Regions from separate parts of the Streptomyces sp. NPDC051018 genome, predicted to be linked through region 4. Evidence: riboswitches for the same ligand, from Rfam matches in the RefSeq annotation. Region 4 holds a riboswitch; each other region holds the start of a gene.
The links. A riboswitch is a leader RNA that binds a small molecule or an ion and turns the genes downstream of it on or off. The one in region 4 is predicted to bind cyclic di-AMP.
Positions count from the first base shown of each region.

Region 1: it holds a riboswitch for cyclic di-AMP, as region 4 does, so the genes downstream of both, ACIBCM_RS32925 (M23 family metallopeptidase) here and ACIBCM_RS04375 (peptidoglycan DD-metalloendopeptidase family protein) in region 4, are expected to answer to the same signal.
Region 2: it holds a riboswitch for cyclic di-AMP, as region 4 does, so the genes downstream of both, ACIBCM_RS27345 (transglycosylase family protein) here and ACIBCM_RS04375 (peptidoglycan DD-metalloendopeptidase family protein) in region 4, are expected to answer to the same signal.
Region 3: it holds a riboswitch for cyclic di-AMP, as region 4 does, so the genes downstream of both, ACIBCM_RS24440 (C40 family peptidase) here and ACIBCM_RS04375 (peptidoglycan DD-metalloendopeptidase family protein) in region 4, are expected to answer to the same signal.

Region 1 covers NZ_JBITFN010000030.1:52,258-59,894, reverse strand. The annotation lists gene ACIBCM_RS32930 (PrsW family intramembrane metalloprotease) at 120-1,376, shown strand; gene ACIBCM_RS32925 (M23 family metallopeptidase) at 1,736-2,779, opposite strand; cyclic di-AMP (ydaO/yuaA leader) riboswitch at 2,791-2,937, opposite strand; gene ACIBCM_RS32920 (PP2C family protein-serine/threonine phosphatase) at 3,211-4,371, opposite strand; tRNA gene ACIBCM_RS32915 (tRNA-Met) at 4,829-4,902, opposite strand; gene ACIBCM_RS32910 (MerR family transcriptional regulator) at 5,000-5,755, opposite strand; gene ACIBCM_RS32905 (RNA polymerase sigma factor) at 5,960-7,192, opposite strand; gene ACIBCM_RS32900 (YciI family protein) at 7,341-7,637, opposite strand, start outside.
Region 2 covers NZ_JBITFN010000019.1:10,790-18,426, forward strand. The annotation lists gene ACIBCM_RS27325 (exopolyphosphatase) at 1-800, opposite strand, end outside; gene ACIBCM_RS27330 (DUF501 domain-containing protein) at 1,299-1,817, opposite strand; gene ACIBCM_RS27335 (septum formation initiator family protein) at 1,903-2,373, opposite strand; gene eno (phosphopyruvate hydratase) at 2,468-3,754, opposite strand; gene ACIBCM_RS27345 (transglycosylase family protein) at 4,205-4,927, opposite strand; cyclic di-AMP (ydaO/yuaA leader) riboswitch at 4,932-5,107, opposite strand; gene ACIBCM_RS27350 (transglycosylase family protein) at 5,396-6,343, opposite strand; gene ACIBCM_RS27355 (cytochrome P450) at 6,457-7,637, opposite strand, start outside.
Region 3 covers NZ_JBITFN010000015.1:93,241-100,877, forward strand. The annotation lists gene ACIBCM_RS24425 (TetR/AcrR family transcriptional regulator) at 1-291, opposite strand, end outside; gene ACIBCM_RS24430 (ABC transporter permease) at 398-1,405, shown strand; gene ACIBCM_RS24435 (PASTA domain-containing protein) at 1,673-2,128, opposite strand; cyclic di-AMP (ydaO/yuaA leader) riboswitch at 2,934-3,094, shown strand; gene ACIBCM_RS24440 (C40 family peptidase) at 3,098-3,574, shown strand; gene ACIBCM_RS24445 (ATP-binding protein) at 3,827-4,258, opposite strand; gene ACIBCM_RS24450 (helix-turn-helix domain-containing protein) at 4,538-5,395, shown strand; gene ACIBCM_RS24455 (DUF397 domain-containing protein) at 5,558-5,734, shown strand; gene ACIBCM_RS24460 (8-amino-7-oxononanoate synthase) at 5,727-6,911, opposite strand; gene bioB (biotin synthase BioB) at 7,081-7,637, shown strand, end outside.
Region 4 covers NZ_JBITFN010000002.1:116,384-124,020, forward strand. The annotation lists gene ACIBCM_RS04355 (aspartate aminotransferase family protein) at 1-211, shown strand, start outside; gene ACIBCM_RS04360 (helix-turn-helix domain-containing protein) at 337-957, shown strand; gene ACIBCM_RS04365 (DUF6126 family protein) at 1,077-1,262, shown strand; gene ACIBCM_RS04370 (tyrosine-protein phosphatase) at 1,293-2,105, opposite strand; cyclic di-AMP (ydaO/yuaA leader) riboswitch at 3,146-3,300, shown strand; gene ACIBCM_RS04375 (peptidoglycan DD-metalloendopeptidase family protein) at 3,305-4,273, shown strand; gene ACIBCM_RS04380 (STM4011 family radical SAM protein) at 4,380-5,246, opposite strand; gene ACIBCM_RS04385 (STM4012 family radical SAM protein) at 5,257-6,771, opposite strand; gene ACIBCM_RS04390 (STM4013/SEN3800 family hydrolase) at 6,768-7,637, opposite strand, start outside.

The DNA.
Region 1 (7,637 bases), on a different contig from region 4:
CGCATCCATCGCCGCGCCCGGCGGGCCGACCGCCGCCCCACGCGGCGGATTCACCCGGTCCCTGGGCGGCGGCGCACCCCGCGGTTCCCGCGTTCGACCCGCGGCCGCAGTTCACCGCGATGCCGGAACAGGCCCGCTGGCGTTACAAACCGCGCCGGGCCTCCCGGTTCTGGCACAACAAGGCGGTCCGGGCCGGGATCCTCATCGTGCTGCTCGCGCTGTCCGGACTCGTCATCCTCGCCCTCGTACGCGAGCAGACGGGCACGGAGGGCTTCCTCGTCGGCCTCGCGCTCGCAACCCTGCCCGTACCGCTGCTCGCCACCGTGTTCCGCTGGCTGGACCGGGTCGAACCGGGCCCCTGGCGCAATCTGGTGTTCGCGTTCGCCTGGGGCGCGTTCGCCGCGGCACTCGTCGCGATCATCGCGAACACGTTCGCGACCCGCTGGATAGCCACCACCACCGCCGACCCCACCAGCGCGGACGCTCTCGGGGCGACCGTGATCGCCCCCGTCGTGGAGGAGAGCGCGAAGGCCGCCGCGGTCCTGCTGATCTTCACCTTCCGGCGACGGGACTTCACCGGCCTCGTCGACGGAGTCGTGATCGCCGGTTTCACCGCGACCGGCTTCGCCTTCACCGAGAACATCCTCTATCTGGGCACCGCGTTCGACGAGGACCAGGAGACGGGCTCGTCGGGCTTCGCCTCGGTCACCGCGGCGACCTTCTTCGTACGGATCGTCATGTCCCCGTTCGCGCATCCGCTGTTCACGGTGCTGACCGGTCTGGGTTTCGGTCTCGCCGCCCTGGCGGCGCGGCGCGCGCGGGTGCGGCGGATCGCGCTGCCGCTCACCGGACTCGTGCTGGCGATCGGCATGCACGCGGTGTGGAACGGCTCGGCCTCGCTGCTCGGCCCCTGGGGCTTCTATGTGGTGTACGGGGTGTTCATGGTCCCCGTCTTCGGACTGCTCACCTGGCTGACGATCTGGTCCCGGCAGCGCGAACTGCGCACGATCTCCGCCCAGCTGCCCGCCTACGCGGCCGCCGGCTGGCTGTCACCCAACGAGCCGCCGGCCCTGTCGTCCATGAAGGCCCGCAGGACCGCGCGGGAGATCGCCCGGCGTACGCACGGACCGGGCGCGGCGCACGCGGTGGCGGAGTACCAGCGGTTCGCGACCTCGCTGGCGTTTCTGCGCCACCGGGCCGAGCGGGGTGCCGCGGACCCGGACTTCACCGAGCGGGAGCAGGAACTGCTGCACCACATGTGGCAGCGCAAGGGGATGGCGGGCCCGGCGCTGACCTACGCGGCCCGCGCGACGGGACGGGTGTGGGTGCCGCCCCCGCACCGCGACTACGAGGGGTTCAACCCGTACCGCATCTGAGCCGGTGTGCCCCCACGGCTCGTACGGGAGCGGCCGAGGGGGCGGAAGTGGGAGAGGGTACGGCACCGGCAGCCCTGGCATCGGGGGGTATGCGCCAGGGCTGCCGGAGTTCGGTGATCCGGGCCATCGAGGTGGTCCGGACGGTTGGGCACTCCGTACCGATCCGTTCGGTTCGGCGGTACGGGTCGCGCAGAAGTGGGTCCGTTACGCCGTCCCCTGCCTGGACCCGACGACAGTACAGGCACGAGGACGGACGCAGGCACGAGGACAGGGATGGGGACGAGCACGGGAAGGGACTCAGGTACGGCTCGCCCTGGACGTGTCTCCCGGTCACCGGGGCAGGGAGAGTTCCCGCCGGATCAGAGGGTGAGGCCCTTGCTCCGCAGCCAGGACGCCGGGTCGATCGTGCTCCCGCCGGGCGTCTTGACCTCGAGGTGCAGATGGGCGCCGGTCACATTGCCGGTCGCGCCGACGCGGCCAATCGTTTCGCCCGAGCCGACCTTCTGGCCCGCGCTCGCGTTGATGGACGACAGGTGCGCGTACATCACCTCCGTACCGTCGTTCAGCTCCAGCACGATGCGGTAGCCGTACGACCCGGACCAGCCCGCAGCCTTGATGGTGCCGCTGGTCACGGCCTTGACGGGGGTGCCCGTCGGGGCGGCGAAGTCGAGGCCGGTGTGCTGGCCCGAGGACCAGAGCGAGCCCGACTGGCCGAAGGAGGAGGTGATCGTGTACGAGGAGGTCGGCAGCGAGAAGCTCTTCGCGAGCTTGGCGAGACGCTCGGCCTCCGCCTTGGCCTTCGCCTCCGCCTCGGCCTTCTTCTTCTTGGCCTCCGCCTCGGCCCTGGCCTTGGCCTCCGCCTTCCTCGCCTCGGCGGCGGCCTTCTCGGCCGCGGCCCTCTCCTCCGCGGCCTTCTTCTCCGCGTCCGCCTGGGACTGCTGCTGCTCGGCCTGCTGAAGGATGCGGGAGCGCAGGGCCTCACCGGCGCCCTGGGCCTGGTCACTCGTCCCGGCGCCCTCGGTGGCCTCGGCAGCGCTGCCGCCGATGGTGCCCATCGCGGCGAGCGCGGTGCCGGCGTCACCGTCACCGCCACCGGAGTCCTCGGACGGCTTCAGGCCGTCGGGCAGGTTCTCCGCGAAGCCGTCGGGGAGGGAGATGGAGACCGCGGGCTTGTTCTGCGCGGTGGCGATACCACCCGCGCCGACCGCCGCGATCACCCCGACACCGAGCACCGTGGAGCTGCGGGCGATTCCGCCCCGCTGCTTCATGACACGGTGGCGGCCACGCACCGGACGGACTGAGTCCGCCGTGGGGTTCCACTCTCCGAAGGACCGTTCGGCCCCTTCTCGGCTGAAGACACCGGACCTGGCGGGTGCCTCCGGGGCAGGACTGTTGGACGCCACTGAGGCGTTCTCCTTTCCTTCCTTCTCGCCTACCGGGTTAGCTGACGGGTTCGGAGCAGGAAGGTCTCCTACGAGTTCCTCCGCAGGGTGCGAAGGCGCCCGATTCACCCCAAAAGGTGGTTCCCCGGTTCCCTTGCGGGATTCGGCGCACGCGCACGGCGCCGTCCTGACGACGGCTGGGACAACCGCGCTGCGTTATCGAACGTTAATAGACACGGGGACCGGATTCCAAGCCGTTCCGGTGGATCGCTCGTGACCGGGCGCCGGACCAACCGGGACACAAGCGACCGGAGTCGGGCGACTTGATGCCCACTCGGCCGACATCACATCGCTGATGGTTCATCACATGCCGAACAGAAGGCCGTACTTCACTACCCGCAGTACGGGGGCCGGGATGAGAACAGTTTCATCGAGGCGTTGCCCGCCCCTCATCACCGGAGACCGTCCGGCGCTCCCGGCTGTGGGACAACCGACACCGTTCTCCGGCGTGTCGGCTGCCGTTCACCCGCCCGGGTGAGGGCCAGCATCGCCATGTCGTCCGTGGCGCCGCCGCCCGTATGCCGGCGTACATCCTCGACCAGGGCGTCCAGCAGCTCCCCCGGGCCGGGAAAAATCCGGCCGGCCAGCCGGATGCCGGGCTCGTAGAAGACCCCGGCCGCGTTTCTTGCCTCGGAGAGCCCGTCCGTGTAGATCAGCAGGGTGGATCCCGCCGGCAGGGGATACTCCTCGGCCCGGTCCGGCCACTCCCCCAGCTCGCCCATGCCGAGCGGCAGCGCGGGCTCACGCGGCGCCAGCTCCTCCAGCAGACCGTCACCGTGCAGCATCAGCGGCTCGGGATGACCCCTGTTCACCAGGCGTACGGCGCCCCGCCCCCGTGGGATCTCCGCGAGTACGGCGGTGGCGAACCCCTCGAACGTGTCCAGGCTGCCCCGCCTCTTGGCCTCACGGACGAGCGCTCGTTCCAGTCGCTCGGCCACACCCTCCAGCGAACTCTCCTGCTCGGCCGCCTCCCTGAATGCGCCGATGATCACGGCCACCGTCTCAACGGCCCCCAGCCCCTTCCCCCGTACGTCCCCCACCACCAGCCGCACACCGTGCGGAGTGTCCTGCACGGCGTAGAGGTCGCCCCCGATGAAGGCGTCGGCGAGCGCGGCCTCGTACCGCGCGGCGATCTGGAGCCCGCCGATCTCCTCGGCGGGCGTGGGCAGCACGGCGCGCTGCGCGGCCTCGGCGATGACCCGCGCCGAGGCGAGCCGCTGCCCGCTGCGGCGCACGACCCGGTTGATCAGTAAGGCGAGCAGCGAGACGGTGACCACGGTGGTCAGCTCGGTGTATCCGGCGGACTGCGTGAGCGTCTTGTCGTACAGATGCAGCGACAGCTCCGCGAGGGACGCCGTGATCCCGGTCAGCAGGGTGTTGGTCCAGGAGAAGAAGGGGGCCGCGACCAGCGGGGCCGCGGCGAACAGCGGCACGCCGGTGAAGTTCTCCGGCGCCAGCAGGTCATGGGTCACCCCGCCGACGATCATCAGCACCGGCAGTACGCGGAGGAAGCGGCGGGCGCCGAATCCACTGCGCTGCTCCACGTCCGCCAAGGGTGCACTCCTCCCCGGTCCGCCCGCGCGGCAGCGGCCCGGTACCGCGCCCCCTCCAGGTTCGCCCCAACCGGGCCGGGGAGCGAGCCGCCATCGGCCGAATGGGGTACGGACACGACCTCCGGCCACCGGTTCCGATTCCGGTTCCGGTTCTGGACCGGGTCGATGTCTGGAACGGGCTACCGCTTGTAGCTCTGGCTCTGGCTCCGATTCCGGTTCCTGCTCCAGTTCCGGTTCGGGTTCCGTCAGGTGCTGACCGTCGGGCCGGGGCCTTGTCACACCGCACGAGCGGGGGTGCGCAACGCCGTCGTACAGGGTCATGGGCTCCGTGGATCGGCCATGCGCCGGGGGACGGACGACGAGTGTGACGTCGGCACACGTCGGCGGGGAGGGCAAGCCGTGGGACAACACGCCGATGGCCCGGCACTCCATCGAGTGCCGGGCCATCGGCTTTCAGTAGCGGGGACAGGATTTGAACCTGCGACCTCTGGGTTATGAGCCCAGCGAGCTACCGAGCTGCTCCACCCCGCGTCGGTGAACACAACCCTACGCCATCCGGAGCAAGATCCACTCCCATTTTCGACGCGGTGGCCCTCGAAAGCCGGAATCCGGCTCGGGGAGGCGGGGGTCAGTCGGTGAGATGGCGCTCCCCATAGACCGTCATGGCGTCCCGGACGAAGGCGGCCGTTCCCTCCCCGTACTTGTCGTAGTTGGCGCCGAAACGCTCGTCGGCGACGTACATCTCACCGAGCCCGATGAAATGTTCCCTGCTCAGCGCGCCGATGGCGCCCGTCGCCGCCTGCCACTCGTACATCCGGGCGGTGATCGCCTGCACCTCGTCGCTGTCGGCGGGCCTGCCGTCCTTCAGGGCCAGGGCGTAGTCCCTGGCGATCGCCTCGTGCTCCTCCCGGTGGTCGCGCCTCTGGCTCTCGTCGAGCGAACGCCACCAGCGGTCGCCCCGCTCGTACGCCTCCCGGCCCCAGCTCTCGGTCACCTCCCGCTCGTACCGCGAGTGGTCGAAGCCGTCGAGCACTTCCTCGGCCATGAGTTCCTCCCCCTTCTCGGTCTTGTGGAGAGTGGTCCGCACCGAGGCGATCTGCCGCCCGATGCGCTCGCGCTCCTGCTCCAGCAGCCGCAGATGGGCGCGGAGCGCGGCGGTGGTGTCGCGCTGCCCTTCGAGCACCTCGGCGATCGCGGACAGCCCGAGACCCAGCTCGCGCAGCAGCAGAATCCGCTGGAGGCGCACCAGCGCGTCCGGACCGTAGTAGCGATAGCCGTTACGGCCGACACGGCTGGGTTCCAGCAAGCCGATGTCGTCGTAGTGCCGCAGAGTCCGGCTCGTCGTGCCGGCTCGGCGGGCGATTTCCTGGATCGACCACTCCATGTCCTGAACGGTAGATCTTGACGTTACGTCAAGGTCAAGCGCCGGGACCGAGCGGGCGGAAGGGGTGGTCCGGGTCCTGGTGGGGGCAGACACGGGCGCGGTTCACAGGCCTGTCCGTACGTCGGCCACCGGCAGGCGGTTCGCGGGTGAACCCGCAGGTCAGCTCCTGCGTCGACCCGTGGATCAGGGGGATCGGTCCGCGGGTCAGGGCTCCAGGCGGGCCGCGCAGCCCCGGAGATAGCGTTCCTCCGGCAGGCTGAGCGTACGCTCCGCGGCACGGCGGTAGGCATCGCGTGCGCCCTGTGTGTCGCCGGACCGCTCCAGCAGATGCGCGCGGACCGAGTCGAGCCGGTGGTGGCCCGCGAGCCGGTCCTCCAGTCCGGCGACCTCGGCGAGCCCGGCCTCGGGCCCGCGTACCATCGCGACGGCCACGGCCCGCCCCAGCTCGGCCATCGGTTCCGGGGCCAGACGTACGAGCAGGTCGTACAGCGCGAGAATCTGCGGCCAGTCGGTGTCCTCGGGGCGCTCCGCCTCGTCGTGGAGGGCCGCGATCGCCGCCTGGAGCTGATACGGCCCGGCGGGTCCCTGCCCGAGGGCCTTCTCCACCAGGGCGATGCCCTCCTCGATGGCCTTGTGGTCCCAGCGGGTGCGGTCCTGTTCGTCGAGCGGGATCAGCTCGCCCTGTGCCCCGGAGCGGGCGGCACTGCGCGCCTCCGTGAGCAGCATCAGCGCCAGCAGCCCGGTGACCGAACCCTCGCGCGGCAGCAGCCGCCGCACCGCACGGGTCAGCCGGATCGCCTCCCGGGCCAGGTCGGAGCGGTGCAGCGCGGTGCCCGATGTGGCCGTATAGCCCTCGTTGAAGATCAGATAGAGGATCTGGAGCACGGCGGCCAGCCGCTGATCACGGTCCTCGGGCCGCGGCGGCTGAAACGGCACTCCCCTGACCTTCTGCTTGGCCCGGCTGATCCGCTGGGCCATCGTCGCCTCCGGCACCAGGTGCGCACGGGCGATCTCGGCGGTGGTCAGCCCGCCGACCACGCGCAGCGTCAGCGCGATCTGCGCGGCGGGGCTGAGATCGGGGTGGCAGCAGAGAAAGAGCAGCGTGAGGGTGTCGTCCTCGGACGGTGCACGGCTCTCACCGGGCGGCGGCGCGGTGAACGCGTCACGCGGGGCGAGGCTCGCGGCGGTCTCCTCGCGCCGCCGCCGCGCCTCCTCACCGCGCAGCAGATCCGTCAGTCTGCGCGAGGCGACCCTGATCAGCCAGCCGCGCGGATTGTCGGGGATTCCGCTGGCGGGCCACTGTTCGGCGGCGGCGAGCAGTGCCTCCTGTACGGAGTCCTCGGCGAGGCCGAAGTGCCCGTAACGCCGCACCAGCGCACCGAGGACCTGCGGCGCGTGGTGGCGCAGCAGGTCCTCGATCGTGGTCGTGCGGTTCATTCAGACGTGGGTACCACACCCGGGCGCCACACACACCTCACCGACGTCCTCCGGCCATCCGGTTCCGGTCGGCCGTCGCGGTCGGCCGTCGCGGTCGGCCGTCGCGGTCGGCCGTCGCGGTCGGTCCTCCAGGGGAGGACCGGTCCGGTCAGTCGCCGGCGGGCGCTTGCGGGATGGCGCGGATGACGACCGGGCTGGGGACGGAGCCCTCGGGAACCGGACAGGTGACGACCCTCGCGGCGATCTCCGTGACCCGGTCCAGGCTCGCGCAGTCGAGCACCCAGTAACCGGCGATCACTTCCTTGGTCTCGCTGTAGGGGCCGTCCGTGACGACCGGCCGCCCGTCCTTGCCCGCCAGGACGAAACGGGTCTCGGCGGGGTCGGCGAGCCCGTTGGCGTCGACCAGCTCGCCGGACTCTGCGAGGTCGTTGTTGACGGCCCCCAT
Region 2 (7,637 bases), on a different contig from region 4:
TCCACCCGCCCCGGGTGCATCACGGGGATCGCGGCGCGCTCCTCGTGCGTGGACGCGGCCAGGCTCCTGGTGATCTCCGCGACCGTGTCACGCGGGATACGGGAGTGGTGGATCGCCTCGGAGTCGTACGCGTCGAGCCCGAGCGCGATTCCGGCGACCGTGGTCACCGAACCCGCCAGACCCACCAGGGTGTCGGCGCCCCGCAGCGGAACGGTCTCCTCCGCGAGGTCCAGCGCCGCGTCGACGTCCGCGCGGACGGCCGCGAGTTCGGCGGCGGACGGGGGGTCGTGGCGGATGTGCCGCTCCGTCAGCCGTACACAGCCGATGTCCACGGAACGCGCGGCCTCCACATGCGCGCGCCCGATGACGAACTCCGTCGAGCCGCCGCCGATGTCCACGACCAGGCGCTCCTCATGACCGGGCAGTTCGCCGGTGGCTCCCGTGAACGAGAACTCCGCCTCCTGGTCGCCCGTGATGACCTCGGGCTCCACACCGAGGATGTCGAGCACACCCCGTACGAAGTCGTCCCTGTTCTCCGCGTCCCGGGAGGCGGAGGTCGCGACGAAGCGGAGGCGCTCGGCCCCGAGGCCCTTGATGATCTCCGCGTAGTCGCGGCACGCGGCGAAGGTGCGGTCCAAGGCGTCGGGGGCGAGCCGTCCCGTACGGTCGACCCCCTGTCCGAGCCGGACGATCGTCATCCGCCGGTCCAGCTCGACGAGGGTGCCGGTGGCGGGGTCGGCGTCGGCGACGAGGAGCCGGATGGAGTTGGTGCCACAGTCGATGGCGGCGACGCGGGTCATGTCTGGGTGTGCTCCTGTTGTCTCCGGGCGGGTCCTTCCCCCGCGCGTACGTCCCTGTCCTACCGTTCCCCCGTGGGGCCCGGGCCCCGGGCCGGGGGGTCCGTCCTCAAACGCCGGACGGGCTGGGATTCCCCACCTGCCCCCACGAGTGGGGCCCAGGCACCCGGGCCCGAAGTCCGTCCTCAAACGCCGGACGGGCTGGAGTGACGGCACCCGGGCGGGCAGGGGTGGTGACCCCAGCCCGTCAGGCAGTGCCCTCCATACCCGGGCGGGCCGGAGTCGCTTCCGCCCGGATACCCCCAAGGAGGCACCGACGGCGGGCAAACCCAGCCTCGCCGGCGATTGAGGCGCGGGGTTCGGGGCAGAGCCCCGACAGGCAACCCGGCGCCCCGCTGGACAGCCGAACCACAGGGCCACTCGCCGCCCAGCCAACCCAAGCCCCGCCGGCGATTGAGGCGCAGGGGTTCGGGGGCGGCGCACCCGAGGGGCGACCCGGCGCTAGGACGGCGGGCAGACGCAGGGGCCCTTCCGCCACCACTCCGGAAGCATCGCGATCGCCTCGTCGCCGAGCGGGTTCACCCCCGGCCCCGCCGCCAGAGCGTGGCCGACCAGGACGTGCAGGCACTTCACCCGGTCCGGCATCCCGCCCGCGCTGGGGAAACCCTCCAGCACCTCGATCGCGTCCCGCCGCGCGATGTAGTCCTCGTGCGCCGCCCGGTACGCCGCCGCCAGCTCGGGATCGTTCGCCAGGCGCTCGGTCATCTCCTTCATGACCCCGTTCGCCTCCAGCGTCCCGATCGCGGACGCGGCCCGCGGGCAGGTGAGGTAGTACAGCGTGGGGAAGGGCGTCCCGTCCGGCAGCCTCGGCGCCGTCTCGACGACGTCGGGCAGCCCGCACGGACAGCGGTGGGCGATCGCGCGCAGCCCGCGCGGAGGGCGGCCGAGCTGTTCCCGGAACGCCGCGATGTCCGCGTCCGTGGGCTCGGTCGGTTCGGTGGTGGGTGGAGGGGTTTCCATGCCTGCCTTGGATCTTGTTCTGTCCGGTGTGCCCGGCCGTGCCGGGATCGCCCGCCCCGGGGGGAGGGTCCGGCCGCGCCGGTACTCAGTCGCGGTCCGCGTTGTCGACGCCTTCCCAGACGTTCGAGTACCAGGGCCGGTCGGCCGACCCCTCGTCCGTGCGGCGCTTCTCCTCGGCCTCGGGGTCGATCATCGTGTACCCGGTCTCGCCGGGCAGCACATAGTGCAGATGTTCCCGGGCCAGCCGCCGGATGTACATCTCGTCCTGGAGGCGGGCCTTCTCGTCACGGAGCCGTTCGACCTGCTGTTCCGCCTCGGCCATACGGTCCCGCTGGTCGGCGATGTCGCCGCGCTGGGACACGTACTGCCGCATGGGGTACGCGAGCGCGACGACCAGCGAGCAGACGACCAGCACGAGGAACGCCGCACGGCCGGTGAGCCGGGAGCGGCGGGCCTGGCGCCGGGTCTGGGAGCGGTAGACACGGGCCGCGGTCTGCTCGCCGAGCAGCCTCAGCCTGGTCGCGGTGGAGAACCGGTCCCGGTCCTTCCCGGCCATCACTCGCCTCCCGTGTCCTTACGCGCGTACGTCCCCGGACACGGTACGGGACCGGGCCGGGGACGTACGAACGACTGGCAGGACCGGCGCCGGATCAGCCCTTGAAGCGGGGGAACGCGCTGCGCCCCGCGTAGACCGCCGCGTCGTCGAGGATCTCCTCGATGCGCAGCAGCTGGTTGTACTTGGCGACGCGCTCGGAGCGGGCCGGGGCGCCGGTCTTGATCTGGCCGCAGTTGGTGGCGACGGCGAGGTCGGCGATGGTGACGTCCTCGGTCTCACCGGAGCGGTGGGACATCATGCACTTGAAACCGTTGCGCTGGGCCAGCTCGACGGCGTCCAGGGTCTCGGTGAGCGAGCCGATCTGGTTGACCTTGACGAGGAGGGCGTTGGCGGCGCCGTCCTCGATGCCCCGGGCCAGGCGCTCCGGGTTGGTCACGAAGAGGTCGTCGCCGACAATCTGGACCTTGGAGCCGAGGCGCTCGGTGAGGACCTTCCAGCCCTCCCAGTCGTCCTCGAACAGCGGGTCCTCGATGGAGACCAGCGGGTAGGCCGCGGCCAGCTCCTCGTAGTACTCGGTCATCTCGGCGGCCGAGCGGGACTTGCCCTCGAACTCGTAGGCGCCGTCCTTGTAGAACTCGGACGCGGCGACGTCGAGCGCGAGCGCGATCTCCCTGCCGGGGGCGTACCCGGCTTCCTTGATCGCTTCGAGGATGAGGTCGAGCGCGGCGCGGTTGGAGTCGAGGTTCGGCGCGAAGCCGCCCTCGTCGCCGAGGCCGGTGGACAGGCCCTTCTGCTTCAGGACCTTCTTGAGGGTGTGGTAGACCTCGGTGCCCCAGCGCAGGGCCTCGGAGAAGGACTCCGCGCCGATCGGCGCGATCATGAACTCCTGGATGTCCACATTGGAGTCGGCGTGCGAGCCGCCGTTGAGGATGTTCATCATCGGAACGGGCAGCAGATGCGCGTTCGGGCCGCCGAGGTAGCGGAAGAGCGGCAGGTCGGACGCCTCGGACGCGGCGTGCGCCACGGCGAGGGAGACACCGAGGATGGCGTTGGCGCCGAGCGAGGACTTGTCCGGGGTGGCGTCCAGGTCGAACATCGCCTGGTCGATCAGGCGCTGCTCGGTGGCGTCGTAGCCGACCAGCTCCGGGCCGATCTGCTCGATGACGGCGAGGACGGCCTTCTCGACGCCCTTGCCCTGGTAACGGTCCTTGTCACCGTCGCGCAGCTCAAGGGCCTCGAACGCTCCGGTGGAGGCACCGGAGGGAACGGCGGCACGGCCGGTGCTTCCGTCGTCGAGGCCGACCTCGACCTCGACCGTGGGATTGCCTCGGGAGTCCAGGATTTCCCGGGCTACGACGACGTCGATGGACGGCACGAGCATCTCCTTCTGGGATGTGACGCTGGAAGTGCAGGGCCTCATCGGCCTTGCGGCACGAGCCTAACCGGCCGGGGGTCGTGGCCCTGTCGCTGCCCGCTCCCTGGGACGAAAAACGGCGTGAAGCGCGTCGGCGAGGGAGAAAAGGACGGGCGGACGGGTGATCACTACCCATCGGTAAGGCCCGTCGCGGGGGTACCGGGACCGCTCCGGGAGATGTACGCGGCGGGGGCGCGGGCATCCCGTCCGCCCGGCGGCTCGGGCGGATCACGGGAAAACCCCGGTCCGGCGCGTACGGGGGAAGCGCGTCGGACCGGGGTGCTCCGGTGCCCCGCCGGGGGCGGGTGCGTGCCGCGGACAGGTGCCGTGCCGCGGACAGGTGCCCCGCCGGGGGACGGGGCTCCGTGCTCCGGGCGGGTGCCTGTGCGGTCGGCGGATGCCGTGCGGAGTGCGGGGTCAGCTCAGGTGGAGCTGCTGGCCCGGGTAGATGACATCGGCGTCGTCCACGATGTCCTTGTTCAGCTCGAACAGCTTCTGCCAGCCGCCGTCGACGTTCTTCGCCTCGGCGATCTTGCTCAGGGTGTCGCCGGCCTTGACCTCGTACTCGCCGTCACCCTTCTGGAAGCCCTTGGCCTTGGCGGCGGGCTTCGGGGACTCCTGCTGCTGCGCCGGGGCGTGGGAGCGCTCGGAGCGGGTGGTCGGGGCCTCGGCGCGCTTCTGCGCGGGCTTCGACTGCTGGTGGGACTGGGACTGGGACTGCGACTGGGACTGCTGCGAGGAGCCGGAGCTGGAGGAGCCCGTGTACGCGGAGTTGGACAGGCCCACACCACAGCTCGGCCAGGCACCCTTGCCCTGGCCCGCGAGGACCTTCTCGGCGATCTCGATCTGCTGCGACTTGGACGCCTGGTGGGCGTTGGGGGCGTACGCGGTCCCGCCGAACGCGGCCCAGGTGGAGGACGAGAACTGGAGGCCGCCGTAGTAACCGTTGCCGGTGTTGATGGACCAGTTGCCGCCGGACTCGCACTGGGCGACCCGGTCCCACTCGGAGGCGGTGGCGGCGGAGGCGGAGGTGGCGCCGATCAGCGGTGCGGCGACGGCGGCACCGGTGATGCCGGCGAACGCGACGATCTTGGCGGCCTTGGACGGGCGGCGGTGCTTGCCCTTGCTGGAAAACAGCATGGAACGATCTCCTCACCGACGCCTGCGAGGTGAGCTGTCGGGTTCGGGCCAAGTGAGTTGCCCGGCCGCGCGTCCTGGCGCGCGGCTTCACCCCGAGCCGGGTGCCCGTCGTTCATCCTCGACGGACGGGTCCGGCACTTACCTTGGGTCCCCCGCTCCTGCCTTCGGCGCTCTGAGCGACGACTGTTCCCCCCGACCGACGGCAGGATTCGGCGTGACGGTCGACGGTGCCCGCGGTGGCGAGCGGTTCAGACCGTAGGCACACCTGTCCCGGATGTTCAAAGAGGCCCATCAGGGAAAAACCGCCCATCCCGCCACTGCCACAACCCGCGTTTCCGCAGGTCGAGTACGGAATGAAACATTCCGCCGGACGGGATGGGCCGGATTCGGCAAAGAGACCCATGTCTCACTTGCGCAGAATCGGACAAAGAGGTGTGAACCGGGGCGCGATTTCCGGGTGGATTCCCGCTACTCCGAGCCCAGTTCAAGGCTCTGACCGGGAAGGATGAGGTCCGGATCGGCGCCGACGGTCTCCCGGTTGGTCTCGTAGAGCGCGGGCCAGCCGCCCTCCAGCTTCTTCTCCTCCGCGATGGCCCAGAGGTTGTCGCCGGGCTTGACCGTGTAGGTGAGGGGCGGGACCTCCGCGGCGCCGGTACCGCCCGTCTGCTTCTGGTCGTTGGCGCCGGGGCGGGCCGCGGAGTCGCTCCGCGAGGCGCGATCGCCGTCCGTTCCACGGCTCTTGTCCGCACCACCCGGGCCGGTGGGCGCGGTGGGGTCGGCCGGGTCGGCGGAGGAGGAGCCGGTCGCCTCGGGCGCGGGCTCGGCGCCGGGCGTACCGCTGCCCGCGCTGCCGCCGCCGGGCGCGGCCGGGGCCGTCGCCCCCGGTGCGGGCGTCTTCTTTCCCGGTGCCTTCGCCCCGGGCGCCTTCTGCTCTCCGGGGGCCTTCTGCCCGGGAGCCGGGGTGCCGGAGGGAGCGCCGGACGGGGTACCGGAGGGTGCGGGCGCGGGCCCGGGGTCGACCGCCGCCCCCGTATCGGTGCCACCGGGCGCCAGCCCCGCGAGCGTGCCGCACGACGGCCACGCCTGGGGACCCTGCGCGGCAAGGACCTTCTCCGCGACGGCTATCTGCTGGGAGCGGCTGGCGAGATCGGGCCGGGCCGCGTACTCCGTACCGCCGAAGTCCTCCCAGACCTGCTGGGAGAACTGGAGTCCGCCGTAGTAGCCGTTGCCGGTGTTCGCGCTCCACAGGCCCGCGCTCTCGCACTCCGCGACCCGGTCCCACACCGCCCCGTCGACCGCGGACGCCGAGCCCGCGCCGAGGAGGGGGATCGCGATGGCGGATCCCGTCACCCCCGCGGCGACGACGATGGCAGGGGCCTGACGGGGACGGCGATGGCGACCATTTCCGGAGAGCATGCAGTTGCCTTTCACGTGACACCCGGGACGGGGGTGAAAGGTAGCGGCACCCGAACGTCTGTCACAAGTCGATGATGTGCAGATCACGCCCGAGTCACGGAATTGACTTTCCGTCAGTTGTATCGGTTCGCGAACTCCACGGGCAGGGTGCGCAGTCCACGCATGATCAGGCCGCCACGCCAGCGCAAATCCGCCGGATCCCCCGTCAGCCTCAGGTCGGGCAGCCGCCGCAGCAGGGTCGCGATCGCCGTCTGCCCCTCCAGCCGGGCCAGGGGCGCGCCCAGACAGTAGTGGATGCCGTGCCCGTATCCGAGGTGCTGATTGTCACTCCGGGAGAGGTCGAGGACATCGGGCCGGCCGAACTTCTCCGGGTCGCGGTCGGCCGCCGCCAGCACGACCAGTACGGGATCACCCGCGGCGATCTCCCGGCCGCCGATGGTCAGCGCCTCCGTCGCGAAGCGCCAGGTCGCCATCTCGACGGGCCCGTCGTAGCGCAGCAGTTCCTCCACCGCCGTCTCCAGCAGACCGGCCTCCCCCGCGTCGAGGGACGCCTGGAGACGGGCTCGCTGCTCCGGGTGGCGAAGTAGGGCATAGACGCCATTTCCAATGAGGTTCACGGTCGTCTCAAAACCGGCGAAGAGGAGGATAAAGGCCATGGCTGCGGCCTCGTTCTCCGTCAGATGCTCCCCATGGTCGCTCGCCCGGATCAGCCCGGAGATCAGATCGTCCCCCGGGGACTCGCGCTTGCGGTGGATCAGCTCCGCCAGATAACCGCGCATCTTCTTCACCGACCGGGCCACCCCGCCCCGCGGTCCCCCGCCGTGCCGGATCATCATTCCCGCCCAGTCCCGGAAGTCGTCCTGGTCCTCGGGCGGTACGCCGAGCAGATCGCAGATGGCGTAGATGGGCAGCGGGAAGGCGAACTCATGGATGAGATCGGCGCTCCCCCGCCCGGCGAAGCCGTCGATGAGCCGGTCCGTCAGCTCCTGGACCCGCGGGGCGAATTCCGCGACCCGCCGGGGTGTGAACGCCTTGGACACCAGCCGCCGCAGCCGGGTGTGGTCGGGCGGGTCGATGTTCAGCAGATGCGTCATCAGCTCCGCCTTGCGCTCCCCCGGGATGCCGGTGCGGCCCCGGGCGTGGGCGGGCTCGTCATGGTGGACGGGGTTCTTCGACAGCCGCTGGTCGGCGAGGGCCTGCCGGGCGTCGGCGTAACGGGTGACGAGCCATGCCTCCACACCGCTGGGGAGCGTGGTCCGGTGGACCGGCGCGTGTTCCCTCAGCCAGGCGTAGG
Region 3 (7,637 bases), on a different contig from region 4:
CACCCCGCGCAGCACCCGGGCGACCAGCACATCCGGCAGCGGGGGCGGTGTGGTGCGGGCCGCCTCGTCGAACGCCGCCCTGATCCCGGTGAACGTCTCCTCCGCGATCGCCTCGATCAGCTCCTCCTTGCTGCGGAAGTAGCGGTACACGGCACCCGCCGAAAGGCCGACCTCACCGAGGACGTCCTGCATCGAGGTGGCGTGGAAGCCGTTGCGGGAGAAGCAGCGCGCCGCGCCGTCGAGGATCTGGCGGCGACGGGCGTCGAGGTGTTCCTGGGATACACGGGCCATGGGGACAAATCTAAAACGAACATTCCTTCTTGACAAGGACCAAGGCCCCGGAGCACGGTGGACTCACGAAAACGAACGATCCTTCTCTTTGCAATCGAGGTGTCTCATGTCCGCTGTCCCACCGGTCCACGCGGTCACCCCGGCGCGCCGGATGATCGCGGTGATGGTGCTCGTACCCGTACTGGTCGGGCTGGCGCTCTGGGCGTTCGCCTGGCCGGCCGCGCGCACCGCTCCCCGTGATCTGCCGATCGGGGTCGCCGGCCCCCCGGCCGCCGCTGCCCCCGTCGAGCAGCGGCTGGAGCAGCGCGAGGGGGCCTTCGACGTGCACCGCTACGAGGACGAGGCCGCCGCGCGTACGGCCGTCGAGCGGCGGGAGGTGTACGGCGCGGTGGCCGTCACCCCCGAGGGCCCCAGGCTGCTGACCGCGTCGGCGGCGAGCCCCGTGGTGGCGGGGCTGCTCCGGGAGGCCGTCACGGCGCAGGTCCCGGACGGACAGCGGGTCGCCGTGACCGATGTCGTGCCCGCTCCGCCCGGAGATCCGCGCGGCGGTTCCCTCGCCGCGAGCATGCTGCCGCTCTCGATCGCCGGTATCGCGGCCGGGGCACTGGTGACGCTGCTGGGGCTGCGGGGTGCCCGTGGGGCGACGGCCCTGGTGGGCGCCGCGGCGCTCCTCGGTATCACCACGGCCGCCGTCGCCGACAGCTGGCTCGGTGTCCTCAACGGCCCCTGGTGGGGCGAGGCCGGGGTGGTGGCACTCACCGTCCTCGCGGCGGGTGCGAGCGCCGCCGGGCTGGGGGCGCTGCTGGGCCGCCCCGGAATCGCGCTGGGGAGTGTGCTGTTCGTCCTTCTCGGCAACCCGTTCTCCGGAGCCGGGAGCGCACCGGAGCTGCTGCCCGAGCCCGCGGGCACGATCGGCCAGTGGCTGCCGCCCGGCGCGGGCACGCAACTGCTGCGCTCGGTGGCGTTCTTCGACGGGCACGGCGCGGACGGCGCACTGCTCACACTCGTCCTGTGGTCGGCTCTGGGACTCGCCGCCGTGCTTCTGGGGGGCCGCCGGAGGGCTCCCGAGAGCGCCGGGGTGCTCCGGAACACCACCCCGGCCCCGGTCGGCTGAGCCCAAAGGACAGGCCCGACACCCGCCGACGGCCGTGCGGCCGTCGGCGGGTGTCGGGCCTCCGCCCGTGTACGGCTCCGCTGTACGGGTGCCCTCGTCGCCCCTCGCACGGAACCCCCGTACGACGCGGTCGATCCGTTCGTCCGGCTCCGCACGGGCTCGCGTCACCGGACACCCGCAGGCCGCTCCCCGGCTCACTCGCCGGTCGGTTCACGACAGCCCATGGGACAGACGGCCGATTCAGCGGCTCGGAGCCGCCCCAGGACGTCAGGGGCAGGTTTCCTCGAGCTTCACCGTGCCGAAGTTCAGCTCGGTGTCGACCGACACGACGCTGCCCGCCTTCGGATCCTGGCTGCACACCTTCCAGTTGCGGTCCCAGACCTGGTTGCGCCCCTCACCCGTGCTGTCGTGCGAGGTCATCAGGTAGAAGCCCGTCTCCTGGGCCGAGTCCTGGGCCGCCTGGAGGCCCATGCCGATGAAGTTGGGCAGGGGCTTTCTCTCCGGCTTCTTCGCGGTGTCGCCGACGGGCTTCGCCGTGACCGTCCTGGTGACCGTGGGTCCGGGCGGCGCTTTGGCCCCCGCCGCGGCCGGCGCGGTGACCGTGGCGGTCGCGGTGGCGGTCGGCGCGGCCCCGGCGTCGCCCGCCTTCTGGGTACCGCCGTTCCCCGCCGCGCCGATGCCGATACCGATGAGGAAGAGGAAGGCGCCCGCGGGGACGATCACACGCTTGCGCGCCCATCCCGGCCGCTTCCCGGGCGCCGGGCCCCCTGCCTGCCGCTGCCCCCACTGCCCCGTCGGTTGCCCATGCGGCTGCTGACCCCAGCTCACGTATCCCCCCAAAGGATGATTGCCGAAGGCCCGACCGTAGTGGTGCCGATTCCCCTCCGGCGGGACGTACTTTCCGGTAGTGACGCAGTTGTGATCAATCGGCCGGGACGCCGTATTGCTCCACCCCGGGCGGCCGCGCCCGTCACGACAGAACATGCCCTGACCATGGATTTCCCCCGCACAGCCACTCGCCGGCCGTGCGACCGCGCCGCGGACGCACGGGAGCCCCCACACCGCCGGGGCGAGAGCGAGGTCCACGCGGCCACGCACGGCGGGGCGTTGAGGATTCTCGACGGCGAATACGCCAAAAGGGAGCATTCCGGACGGCACTTCCATCGGATCCCGCCCGTCGGCGGAATCGGTGGCAACTGTCAACCGCTGGTTGAGTACCAGTAATGGTCCCCCAATTGATGTAGTCGCTTCCCGGCGAGCGGCTACGGTCGAGTTGCGCATGCCAACCGGCAAGCAAGCGGAGCGCCTTGCTCCTTCGCTGGTACGGGCCTCCTCGGCCGTCGAGTTCCGATGCCTGTAGACGGCACGTCCACCCGAACAGCCCATTCGTGTTGAAACTCACATATCGCCGTTTTGGCTCGGAATTCCGCCTCGCCGTAGGTCAAGATCCCTGGGACGACAAGCCCCCGTCACCTCGGCGGGGCGGTCCGGACGGACGCCGAGTCCTGCCGCTGTTCCGGACGACTGGTCGACAGGAGTGCTTCGGCAGGAGTGGAGGACCCGAGCATTACGGGACAGCCGGAACCGTCCGGATCCGTTCCTCGGGGTGAAGCCGCGCCAGCGCGGCCGGGCACCTTCGTCCGCCCGAACCCGACAGGTCATCCTTCACAGGCGGCTGACGAAGGGTTGCGCATGAGTGCGCAGATGAACGTCCCGTTTCTGATCAGCCGGGCGGGCGCCGTTTCGGCCCTGACCCTCGCCGCGCTCGGCGGCTCCCTGCTCGTGCCGGGCGGCACGTCCGAGGCACAAGCGGCCACGGCACACGCGGGGAAGGCGCTCAAGATCGCGGCGTCGAAGAAGGGGGCCCCGTACAAGTACGGCGCCGTGGGCCCCTCGCGCTTCGACTGCTCGGGCCTCACGCTCTACTCGTACAAGAAGGCGGGCAAGAAGCTGCCACGGACCGCCCAGCAGCAGTACAACTCGACCCGCAAGGTCTCGGCATCCAGCCGGCAGGTGGGGGATCTGGTCTTCTTCCACTCGGGCAAGAGGGTCTACCACGTGGGCATCTACGCCGGAAAGGGAAAGATCTGGCACTCCCCCAAGACGGGGTCGTGGGTGAAGCTGGACAAGATCTGGAGCAAGAGCGTCTGGTACGGACGGGTGCGCTGACCGTCTGCCGTCAGCAGCCGTAAGCCGGTCGCCGGGTGTCCCCGGTGGCCGGCGTACCGGCGTGAACGCGCCGTTTTCGAAAGGGCTCCCGGCAGGTGCCCCGGCCTCCCCGGGCCCGGGACACACGGCGTCCCGGGGGCTCGGCGCACTGCGCCGCCCGCCCCTTCGGCCGCGCGGCGGGAACCCGGCCCCGGGATGCGCGCCGCGCTGCTCCCTGCGCCCAGCCGACAGCCGGACCACCCGGCCGGGTGATCAGTTCCGTACGGCCGCGGTCCACGGCAGGGCGATCCAGACGGTCTTGCCGCCCTCGGGGGTGGGGGTGACCGAGAGCCGTCCGCCCGACTGCGCGGTGAGGCTGCGGATGATGACCATCCCCCGCCCGTTGTCCTGCCGTACCGCCGCGGGCAGCCGCTGGGGCCAGCGCGGGTGACTGTCCGTCACCCCGATGCGCAGCTCCTCGTCCCGCTCCAGCGTCAGATCCACCGTGAAGGTGGGCGACTGGCCGAAGGTGTGCTGGACCGCATTGGTGGTGAGCTCCGAGACGATCAGCCGGACCGTGTCGACGGTCTCGCTGCCGGCGGGCAGACCCCACTCGGATACGACGTCGGTGACATACCTCCGTGCCACCGACACCGAAGCGGGATCGCTCGGCAGAGTGATGGATGCTTCCTGTTGATCTGCCATGGCGACGCTGTCCCTTTCCCACCGCGGCCGTGCTCCGACTTCGTAGCGGATGGAGTGCGCTGGGCGGCCACGGATTGCGCTTCGCGCCAGACTGCCACTCATCGCGCCGCCGCGAGTGGTGATCCACCAAGATATGCATATATCTGTCGCCCAAAGCGGTGAACTCTGCCGCGCGAAACCGCGTTTGGACCCACACTCACAACTCTGTCCGACGGTCCGGCGCGACCGGCCGTAAGGCCGGCGCCGGACCGTGGATCAACCGAGCGGAAGGAATCCCCGATGCAGCACGGCCCCGCGGTGCGCCGCCGCAAACTGGGCGAAGAACTCCGCAAGCTGCGCCATGCGGCGGGGCTGACCAGCCGCAGCGCCGGGGCGCTGGCCGGCTGGCACCAGTCGAAGGTGAGCCGGATCGAGACCGGCGCCAGCGGTGTCAAGGCCACCGATGTCCGGCTGCTCCTCGATGTGTACGAGGTCGACGACCCCCGTCTGCGGACGCTGCTGGAGACACTCGCGGGCGCGGCAGGCGGCTCGGGCACGCCCTGGTGGTACGCGTACCGGGGGCTGCTGCCGCCCGAGTACCGCGACTTCATCTCCCTGGAGGCCCAGGCGTGCTCGGTGCGCACGCTGGAGACCTCGGTGGTGCCGGGGCTGCTCCAGACCCCGGCGTACGCGCGGGCGGTGACCCGGGCGACGCTGGAGGATCTGCCGGAGGCGACCGTCGAATCGCTGGCGGAGGTGCGGATCACCCGGCAGGCGGTGCTGCGCGCGAGGGATCCGCTGAAGCTCCGGGTCGTCCTCGACGAGGCGGCGCTGCGACGGCAGGTCGGGGGGCCGCGGGTGATGCGGGAGCAGCTGAGGGAGCTGGTCCGCTCGGCCCGGCTTCCGCATGTACGGCTCCAGGTGCTGCCGTTCTCCGTCGGCGCTTATGTCGGACTCGCCAGCTCTTTCGTTATCTTCTCCTTTCCGAACACTTCTGATCTGGATGTGGTCGTTCTTGACCACTTGACGAGTAGCCTCCATCTGGAGCGGGCAGAAGACCGTGAGGTGTACAGCGCCGCCTTCACGACCATGCAGGCGCGTGCCCTGTCCGCGGTGGATTCCCTGGATCTCATCGCCACGCTCATGGATGACGCTTAGGGAGGCTCCATGTCCGATCGCCTCGCGCACATCGACCCCGCACTCGCCCGTGTATCCGCCGACTCCGCAGCCGCCGCCCCGGCGCACGTCTCTCCCGCAACACCGGGCCCGGTGTCCGCCCCTCACCCGTACGGCGCCCCCGTGAACCACGACAGCGTCTTAATGTGGCGGCGCAGCAGCCGCAGCACCGGCATGAACAACTGCGTCGAGGCGGCCAGGCTCCCCGACGACACCCTGGCCGTACGGGACTCCAAGAAGGTGTCCCGGCGGCCGCTGCGCTTCTCGCCGCGGGCCTGGGACCGCTTTGTGATCGCGGTCGGCGCGGGGAGCGTCAGCTGACCGGCGCGGCCCCGCTGAGAGCCCCGGTGAAGGCCCCGGGCGGAGCCGTCCGCACCACGGTCGCGACCGCCCACCGGGCCTGACGGTCGGTCACATCGGCGCGGGCCGTCAGCCGGAGCCGTGAGACCCCGTCCGGCACCGACGGCGGACGGAAGCAGCCGACTGCCAGTCCCTGTGACCGGCAGTCGGCGGCCCAGCGCACGGCGGCCTCGGGCGACGGCGCCCTGACGGAGACCACGGCGGCGTCCGGGCGTACGGCCGTCAGCCCCCGCGATGTCAGCAGGGTGTGCAGGGTCGCGGCCACCGTGCGCACACGGGCCGCCCGTTCGGGTTCCCGGCCCAGCAGGCGCAGCGCGGCCAGAGCGGCGCCCGCGGCGGCGGGGGCGAGACCCGTGTCGAAGATGAACGTCCGGGCGGCGTTGACCAGATGGTCGATGACCGGGGCCGGTCCGAGGACCGCGCCGCCCTGGCTGCCGAGGGACTTGGAGAGGGTGAGCATCGCGACCGTCCCGGGGGCGCCCGCGAGCCCGGCGGCGCTCAGGGCGCCGCGTCCGCCGTCGCCGAGGACACCGAAGCCGTGCGCGTCGTCCACGACCAGCGCGGCCCCCGCCCGGCGGCAGATCTCCGCGAGGCGGGGCAGCGGCGCGGCGTCGCCGTCGACCGAGAACACCGAGTCGGTGACGGCGAGCGCCCGCCGTCCGGGGTGCGCGGCGAGGGTCCCCCGCACGGCGTCGAGGTCGGCGTGCGGGGCGATCACGGTCTCGGCGCGGGAGAGCCGGCAGCCGTCGACGATCGAGGCGTGGTTGGCCGCGTCCGAGACGATCAGCGAGCCCCGCGCGGACAGCGCGGTCATCACGGCGAGATTGGCCGCGTATCCGGACGACAGGACGAGCGCGGCCTCGAAGCCGGTGAAGACGGCGAGTTCGCGTTCCAGTTCGGCGTGGAGTTCGGTGCTGCCCGTGACCAGCCGGGAGCCGGTGGCCCCCGCGCCCCAGCACCGGGCCGCCCGGGCCGCTGCCCCGGTGATCTCCGGGTGGCGGCTCAGACCGAGGTAGTCGTTGCCCGCGAGGTCCAGCAGATCCGCCTCGGCGGGGCGCGGGCGGAGCGTACGCACCAGTCCGGCGCGCTCACGGCGACCGGACTCCTCGTGGAGCCATGCGAAGGGATCCTGGGTCATCGTGGTCCGGTCCTCGTACGGCCCTTTCGTCGGGGCCTTTTGTAGGCAGCCCACAGACACTAACCGGGGGCGCACCGGGAACGGGTGTGGTCATACACACACTTCGCCGAGGCTCTCTTGTGAGGTTCCGACTTTCCCAGGACGAGTGCCGTACGCCAGGATCGGCGCCATGGACCTTCTGAGCACGCTGGTGGAGAAGGGGCTGCGGCGCGAGCTGCCGACCCGTGAAGAGGCGCTCGCCGTACTGGCGACCTCCGACGACGACCTGCTCGATGTGGTGGCGGCGGCCGGCAGGGTACGCCGCCAGTGGTTCGGCCGCCGGGTGAAACTCAACTATCTGGTCAATCTGAAGTCGGGGCTCTGCCCGGAGGACTGCTCCTACTGCTCCCAGCGGCTCGGCTCCAAGGCGGAGATCCTCAAGTACACCTGGCTGGGGCCCGAAGAGGCATCGCGGGTGGCGGCCGCGGGGGTCGCGGGCGGCGCCAAGCGCGTCTGTCTGGTGGCGAGCGGACGCGGACCCACGGACCGGGACGTCGACCGGGTCTCCCGGACCATCGAGGCGATCAAGGAGCAGAACGAGGGCGTCGAGGTGTGCGCCTGTCTCGGTCTGCTCTCCCAGGGGCAGGCGGAGCGGCTGCGGGAAGCGGGCGCGGACGCGTACAACCACAATCTCAATACGTCCGAGGGGACGTACGGGGACATCACCACCACCCACACCTACGCCGA
Region 4 (7,637 bases):
GCCGTTGCTGGAGAAGCACCGGATCCTCACCCAGGTCTCCGGCGACCATCTGGAAGTGATCAAGCTGATTCCGCCGCTGACGATCGGCGAACGCGAGGTGGACCGGTTCGTCACAGCCTTCACCGCGGTCATGGACGACGCCCACGCCGGCGGGGGACTGATGTGGGACTTCGGCAGGACACTGGTCAAACAGGCCGTTGCCCACCGCTGAGCCCCCCGGACGGCTCCCACCCGCTGAGCCCCCCGGACGGCTCCCGTTCGGGCTCCCGGCGGAATAGATTTTGCCTCTGGGGCAAGAAATTTGCCTCAGGGGCATTTTCCTGGCGCAATGGTCTTATGCAGAGTCCTCCCGGGGGCCACCCCCCGGAGCCCCGTTCTCCTGCCGGAGAAGCGCCCGTGGAGCTGCCCGACGTGGCACCCCGGCTGCGCGATCTGCGCCGCCGCCGCGGCCTCACACTGGAAGCCGCCGCACTGCGCGCCGGACTCTCACCCGCGCATCTCTCCCGGCTGGAGACCGGACGCCGGCAGCCCTCGCTGCCGATGCTGCTCAGTCTCGCCAGGATCTACGGTACGACAGTCGCCGAGCTGCTGGGTGAGCTGGCGCCCGAGCACGACCCCGTGATCCGGGCCGGCAGCCGCGAGCCCTCCGAGGCCGACGGCTGGACCTACCACCAGGTAGGCGGCCCCGGCCGGGCCATGCAGGCGCTCCGGCTGATCGTCCCGTACGGCGCCCAGGGCGATCTCGTCCGGGTCCACCCCGGCGAGGAGTGGCTCCATGTCCTCGACGGAAGGGTCCGGCTCAGCCTCGGCGAGACCGTGCACGAACTCGGGCCCGGGGACAGCGCGCACTACGACTCGCTCACCCCGCACCGCATCGCGGCGGCCACCCGCGACGGCGCCGAGATGCTGTTCGTCCACACTCTGATCCAGAGCCCCGACATCCATCCCCATATCTGACCGGCCGCGCGCGGCCGGACTTCCCCCGGCCGCGGTTCAGCGGGGTCGGAGCAGGCCCGGGACCCGGAGTGCGGACCGTCACCATCCACAGTCACAGATCGAGTGAAGAGAGGCCGACGATGTCGGAATCACCTGTTGTACCGGAAGGCTCCGGCTTCGCCGAAGGGCGGAAGAACGGAGAGGTGGAGAAGGAGAAGGAAGGACGGTTCCCCCGCGGAATCTGGATCCGCCTCCTCGCCTACCTGGTGGTGGGCCATGTGCTCGCCGGATTCCTCTACCTGCTCTTCGAGGTCGGCGCCAAGTAGCGGACCGCCCCGTTCACCCTCGTAGGACGCTCATCCCTCGTCGAGGAGGCGCGCCCGCAGCCGCTCGCGCGTCTCCGGGGCCACGCGCAGCCCGTCACCGAGATAGCGCTCGGTGGTGCCCCAGGTCGCCTCGATCGCGTCGAAGGCGGAGTGGAGGTACTCCCGGCGAGCGTCGAAGAGGGGCCTGAGCAGCTCCATCACCTCGGGCGACATCCCGGCCGGGGAGTTGTCCTTGCGCCGGACCAGATAGCGGCGGTGAGGGTCGTTGGACTTCAGATAGTCCGCCTCGATCGCCTCCCGCTCCACACCGACCGCGAGCAGCGACACGGCGATGGACAGCCCCGCGCGGTCCTTGCCCGCGGCGCAGTGCATCAGCGCGGGCACACTGTCCTCGGCCAGCGCGTGCAGAATCCTGCTGTGCTCGCCGGTGCGCTGGGTGATCATCACGCGGTACGACTCGGACATCCGGTCGGCCGCCTTCCCGTCCGCCAGGATCGTCCGCAGCTGGTCGAGGTCACCCTCGCGGACCATCGTCCAGAACTCCGCGCCGTCGGCCGGATCGCTGAGCGGCAGATTCAGGTTCCGTACGCCCGGCAGTGCCACGTCCGGGCCCTCCAGCCGCATATCGGCGGCATTGCGGAAGTCGAAGATCGTGTGCAGCCCCAGCCCGGAGAGGAAGGACGCGTCACTCGCCGTCGCGTCGGCGAGATGACCGCTGCGGAAGAGCCGCCCGTGCCGCACCGTCCTGCCGTCCACGGTCGGGAGCCCGCCGACATCGCGGAAATTGCGTACCCCGGTCAGTTCCGGCTCGGTCGACGGGACCTGCGGCAGCTGCTGCGTCACAAAGGCTCCTGAGGGTCACTGCCGTCGGCGCCGGTCGCCGACTGTGGCGTGTTCTCGACGATACGACATGGGTTCTTCGGGCAATTACTTTGTCCTTCCTGGTGGGAGCGTGCCCGGTGCCTTGATCCATGTCCGATGCTGAGTGATTATGTTGAATTGTATTGATTTCTGGGCTGTGGGGGCGGTGGTGCTCGGTCGGGGGTCGGGTCCGGGGGTCGCGGCCGGGCTCGTGGCGGCCCTCTCTATCGGTCACAGGGCGGCCGTGCCGTTGCCGGCGGGTCGTGGGCCGGAGGGTGGGTCGTGGCGGGCCCCTGGGGTGTGAGCCCGCGGTGGCGATGGGTGTCCCGCTCCGGGGCCGGACATCGCCCCGGGGTGGTCGGGGGTTCGCTGCTTTCCGAAGTGCGTGTTCCCGTGGTGAAGTTCGGATGGCGAACTGGAGGAGGAGTTCTCCTGGTGGGGGAATGGGCCGTTCTGGCCGACGCCTCTGCCGCAGGTGAATGCCCTTCAGGCGCCGCGTCATGGGAGCCGGATGGGCTGGCGCGGAAAAAATTTAGCGGCCATTCGGAGCGGAGTCGCGACCGGAATCGCCGGAGGCGCCTCCGGCGTGATCAGGATTCGTGGGTGTGCCTCAGGGAGGGGTGCTCATGACGTCCGGCTGAACGGCAGGCGACTTGTTGCCGACGGTATCGCCCGAAAAGTGACGGGAAGTTGAACGGCCGGGCGTGGCCGCCATGGCCTATAGGGGCTTCTGGTCATCATGTCCGAATTGAACCCTTAGGTATAACGTGCCCTGTCTGTAGGGGAGATGGTTCCGCTCGTGAGCAGGATCATATTCGTGACGGTGTGTGGCCGGATCGGGAAAGAGGAATTCGGCCGCCCAAGGGGAGTTGGCGGAGCCGGGTAGACAGAGGGTGACCGGGTATTCCGCGCCGGAAAGATCCGTGTCACGGATCGGGAAAAGGCTCGGCTTGTTCCCTTCGGCGCGGCCGGTCTACGGTCACGGCAGTTCGGACGGAACGCCTAATCCTGCCGCCGTCCGGAATTCCCACCCACCCACGCGTGGCAGGAGCGGGGGACCCAGGTAGTACGCCGATCCCGGAGTTCCGGACGGCTTGGGGTGAAGTCGCGCTGCCGCGCGGCCGGGCATCTCCAGCCCTAACCCGACAGCTCACCCCGCAGGCGCCGGAGAGGAATGCGTCATGCCCAAAAAGGGTAAGCACCGCCGAATTACGTCCAGCCCCCTCACCCGTGGCTTCGTCGCCGCCGGTACCGGTGGCGCGGCCATCGCCCTTCCGCTGATGGGTGCGAGCGGCGCCCAGGCGGCGGAGCAGTCGGCCCCCGCGACCGTCGCCGCCGTCCCCGCCGCCCCGGTGGCCCAGCAGTCCGCCGCCGCTCCCGTGACCTACCGCGTGGTGGCGGGCGACTATCTGTCCAAGATCGCCGCGGACCACAACCTCAGCGGCGGCTGGCAGAAGCTCTACGCCGACAATCGCGAGGCCGTCGGTGAGAACCCCTCGCTGATCCACCCCGGCCTGGAGCTGACCCTCGGCGCCAAGGCCAAGGCCAAGAGCGACGCCCCGGCGAAGTCCGAGACCCGCTCGGAGCCCCGCGCCTCGCGTGACGACGCCCGTGAGAGCGCCCCGGCCCCGGCCGCCCCGAAGGAGACCGCCTCCAACACGTCCGCGTCGGCCGGCTCGGTCGAGGCCACCGACGACGACGCCGCGCAGAGCACCCCCGAGCCGAGCGCTCCCCAGGCCGGCGGCGGCTACACCACCCCGGTCGCGTCCGCCAACGTCAGCACCCCGTACCGCGCCTCGGGCTCCATGTGGTCCAGCGGCTACCACACCGGTGTCGACTTCACCGCCTCCACCGGTACCAGCATCCGGTCCATCGGCCCCGGCACCGTCGTCTCCGCCGGCTGGAGCGGCTCGTACGGCAACGAGGTCGTCATCAAGCACGCCGACGGCAACTACTCCCAGTACGCCCACCTCTCCTCGCTCTCCGTCTCCGCGGGCCAGAGCGTGAGCGGTGGACAGCAGATCGGGCTCGCCGGCTCCACCGGCAACTCCACCGGCCCGCACCTGCACTTCGAGGTCCGCACCGGCCCCGGCTACGGCTCCGACATCGACCCGGTGGCCTATCTGCGCCAGCACGGCGTCTCTCTCTGACGTTCGTACCAACGCCCGCAACCCCTCGTGCCGCCCGGCGGTGGCACGGGGGGTTGCGGCGTGCTCCCGCTTCGGTGATCCGGTCCGGCGGGTGGGCCGAGCGGGATCACCACACCGTCAGGCCCCCGGGCCGGGCGGCGGGGACGCGTTCCAGTACGCCGCCCGCGAAGACGTCGTACAGCGGGAGCGCCTCCAGATGCACATAACCGATGTGGCAGTCGCAGACGGCGAGCGGGCAGGCGCGCGGGCGCAGCGCGGTCCGGTACGAGCCGTCGTACAGATTGCCCAGTTCGGCGGGGACGAAGTGGCAGCGGCGCACGGTGCCGTCGCCGTCCACCGAGACGACCGACTCGCCCGTCCGGCAGGGGAGACCGGCCGAGCGGTGCGGATGGCGGCTGTACGGGAACAGGGGATCGAGCGCGGTCCACTCCGCGGCTTCCGGGTCCGTGTACCGGTGGCCTTCCGCGGCGTTCACCCAGAGGTAGACCTGAGAGGGAAGTCCGGCGCGGAGCCGGCGGGCGTGCTCCAGATGCTCGGGCAGCCCGACCACACCGACACTGAAGCGGATGCCCAGCCCGGTCAGCTCACGGCACTTGCCGAGGAACCTCTCGTACGGGGTCTGCCCGGGGTGGTAGGTGCACCAGAGCGCGAGCGTCCCGGGATCGGCGTCCGCGAGCCAGTCCGTGCGGCAGCTGAGATTGGTCTGGATCGCCACCCGCCGCACCTGCGGCAGCCGGGACAGCTCGACCAGAGTGCGCCGGTACCAGGAACGGACCAGGCCCTCGCCCCAGGGTGTGAACAGCACCGAGAGCCGGTCACCGGTCCCCGCCGACACCCAGGCGGCGAACCGCTCCAGGGCCGCCCGGTCGGCGCGCAGCTGTGCGGGGGAGTCGCGCCGCTTGGCGAACGGACAGTACGGACAGTCGTAGTCGCAGGAGGCCAGCGGCCCCCGGTACAGGACGGTCAGATCCACGGTGCCGTCCTCACTTCGGCTCGTACGCGGCCATCGCGGCGCGCACGGCGGGGGAGAACAGCTCCGGTCCCAGCGCGTCCGAATACGCCAGCCCCTCGGCGCTGAGCCTCAGCCGGCCGGGCGGTGCGTCCGCGTCGAGCCAGCCCAGTGCGGCGAACCGCGCCAGCTCGGGTCCGAAGTCGTCACCGGGGTCGCCGCCGAAACGCTCCCGGTAGCCCGCCGTCTCCATTCCCTCGGCCTGGAGCAGCGACTGAAGCAGATGGCGGCGGCGCGCCTCGCCCTCGTCCACCGCGAGCCCGACCTCCGCGTGGGCGAAGTCCTCGGTCTCCGTGTAGTCGTCGATGATCGTGCGTATCCCGGGCATCCGGACGGCGTAGTCGAAGGAGTAGTGGAGGCGCGAGGTGTAGGAGCGGGCGCCGCAGCCGAGGCCGATCATGCCGTCGGTCTGGCAGGCGTAGTCATCGGCGTCGCCGTGCCCCGCGAGCGCCGGACCGTGCCCGGCGGCCGTCCCGCCCGGCACCGCGCCCGGGCCGGGGGTACGCGTACCCGGACCGATGGTCATCGCACCACGCGCGGGGGTACCGGAGACCGGGGAGCCGCTTACGGCGACCGTGGCCCCCGCGCCGCTCGCCGCGCCTGTGCCGCCCGTGTCCCCGGCGTCCCGGCGGCGGAACATCCGCATCGACACCTGGTCATAGCCGTGGGCCAGCAGATGGTCACGCCCCAGGCGGTACAGCCGCAGCCGCTGGTCGTCCCAGGCCGCGTCGCTCCCGGGCCCGGTCCGGCCGAGACCCGTCAGCGGCCGGATGTACAGCGGGTAGAGATACAGCTCCTCGGGCTGCCAGGCGAGCGCGGCGTCCAGGGAGTACCGCCAGCTCTGCGGGGTCTGGCCGTCGATCCCGTAGATCAGGTCGATGTTCAGGACGGGCACTCCGGCCGCACGGATGCGCCCGAGGGCGGAGTCGACCTCGGATCGCCGCTGAGGGCGGACCGCGGCCTTGGCCTCTTCATCGACAAAGCTCTGTACGCCGATGCTGATCCGGGTGGTGCCGCGCTCGGTGAGCACGGCGAGCCGGTCCGCCGTCGCGGTGGACGGCGATGTCTCGACGGAGAGCGGGACGGCGGTGAGATCCGCGCCCATCCGCTTCTCGGCGATATCACAGAGCCGGTCGAGCTCGTCGGCCGTCAGAAATGTGGGGGTGCCGCCGCCGAAGGCCGCCGCCGCGAAGCGCACCGGTCCGCCGTCGCCGAGCGCGTCCCGTACCGCGGTCGCCTGCCGGTCGAGGGCGTCGAGATAGCGGGTGGCCAGCTCCCCGGGCGCGCCGATCCTGGTGAAGAGATTGCAGAAACCGCAGCGGACCTCGCAGAACGGGATGTGCAGATAGAGCGAGAGCGCGTCCTTGGGCTCCGGCGCCCACAGATCGCGCAGTGCGGGGCGGGGGCGGAGCGGACGGTAGGCCGTCTTGTGCGGATAGGCGTAGACATAGCTCTGATACGGGCGCGGGTGGTGTGCCGGGGTGCTCATGGGTGCGCCTCATCGTGCTCGGGTGACACAGGTGGCTGGTGTGACTCGGTTGACGCGGTGTGCGCCGATGGTCTGTGTGGTCTGTGTGCATCGGGGGGTGTGGGTGGCACGGGTGGTGCTGCCGACGCGGGTGTGCCCGCCTCCAGGAAGAAGTGGGCGTACGGGACGGTCCATACGGACTCATGGCCCAGCCGATGACCGGTGTAGCCGTCGTCGCCGTAGGCGGTGCCGTGGTCGGAGCAGACGATCGCGAAGCAGCGACGGCGGCTGCGGGCCGCGTCGAACAGCCGCCCCATATGGCGGTCGACATACTCCAGTGCGGCGGCGTGGGTCTCCTTGGAGTCCCCCGCCTCGCGGGTCGCGCCCGGGAGATGGAACCAGTTGGGCTGGTGCAGCGAGGGCACATTGACGAACAGGAACAGCCGGCGGCCGTGGGGGAGCGCGGCGACGACCTGCTCGGCCCGGGCCACCTGCGCCTCGAACGAGGTGGGGGACGTGACCCCGAACCCGGGCTCCCAGTGGCTCTCCCGGAACATGCCCGGCAGTACGGAACCGAGCGGTCCCCGCTTGTTGAAGAAGCCCACCCCGCCGATGCACACCGTGTGGTAGCCCGCCGCGGCGAGACCCGAGACCAGATCGGGGGTGTCGAAGACGAAGGTCCGGCCCGCGGTCGTCTCGCTGCCCGCGAACCGGGCGGCGAACAGCCGGGGATGGGGGCCCGGCGCGGCGGGCGTCGGCAGAAAGCCCGCGAACAGAGCCTGGTGGGAGGCGTACGTGAAGCTGCCGGGCGCGTGCCGCTTCTGCCAGACGCCGCCGGGGATGTGGCGGGCGAGGTGAGGGATCCGGCCCGCCGCCGCCAGCTCGGC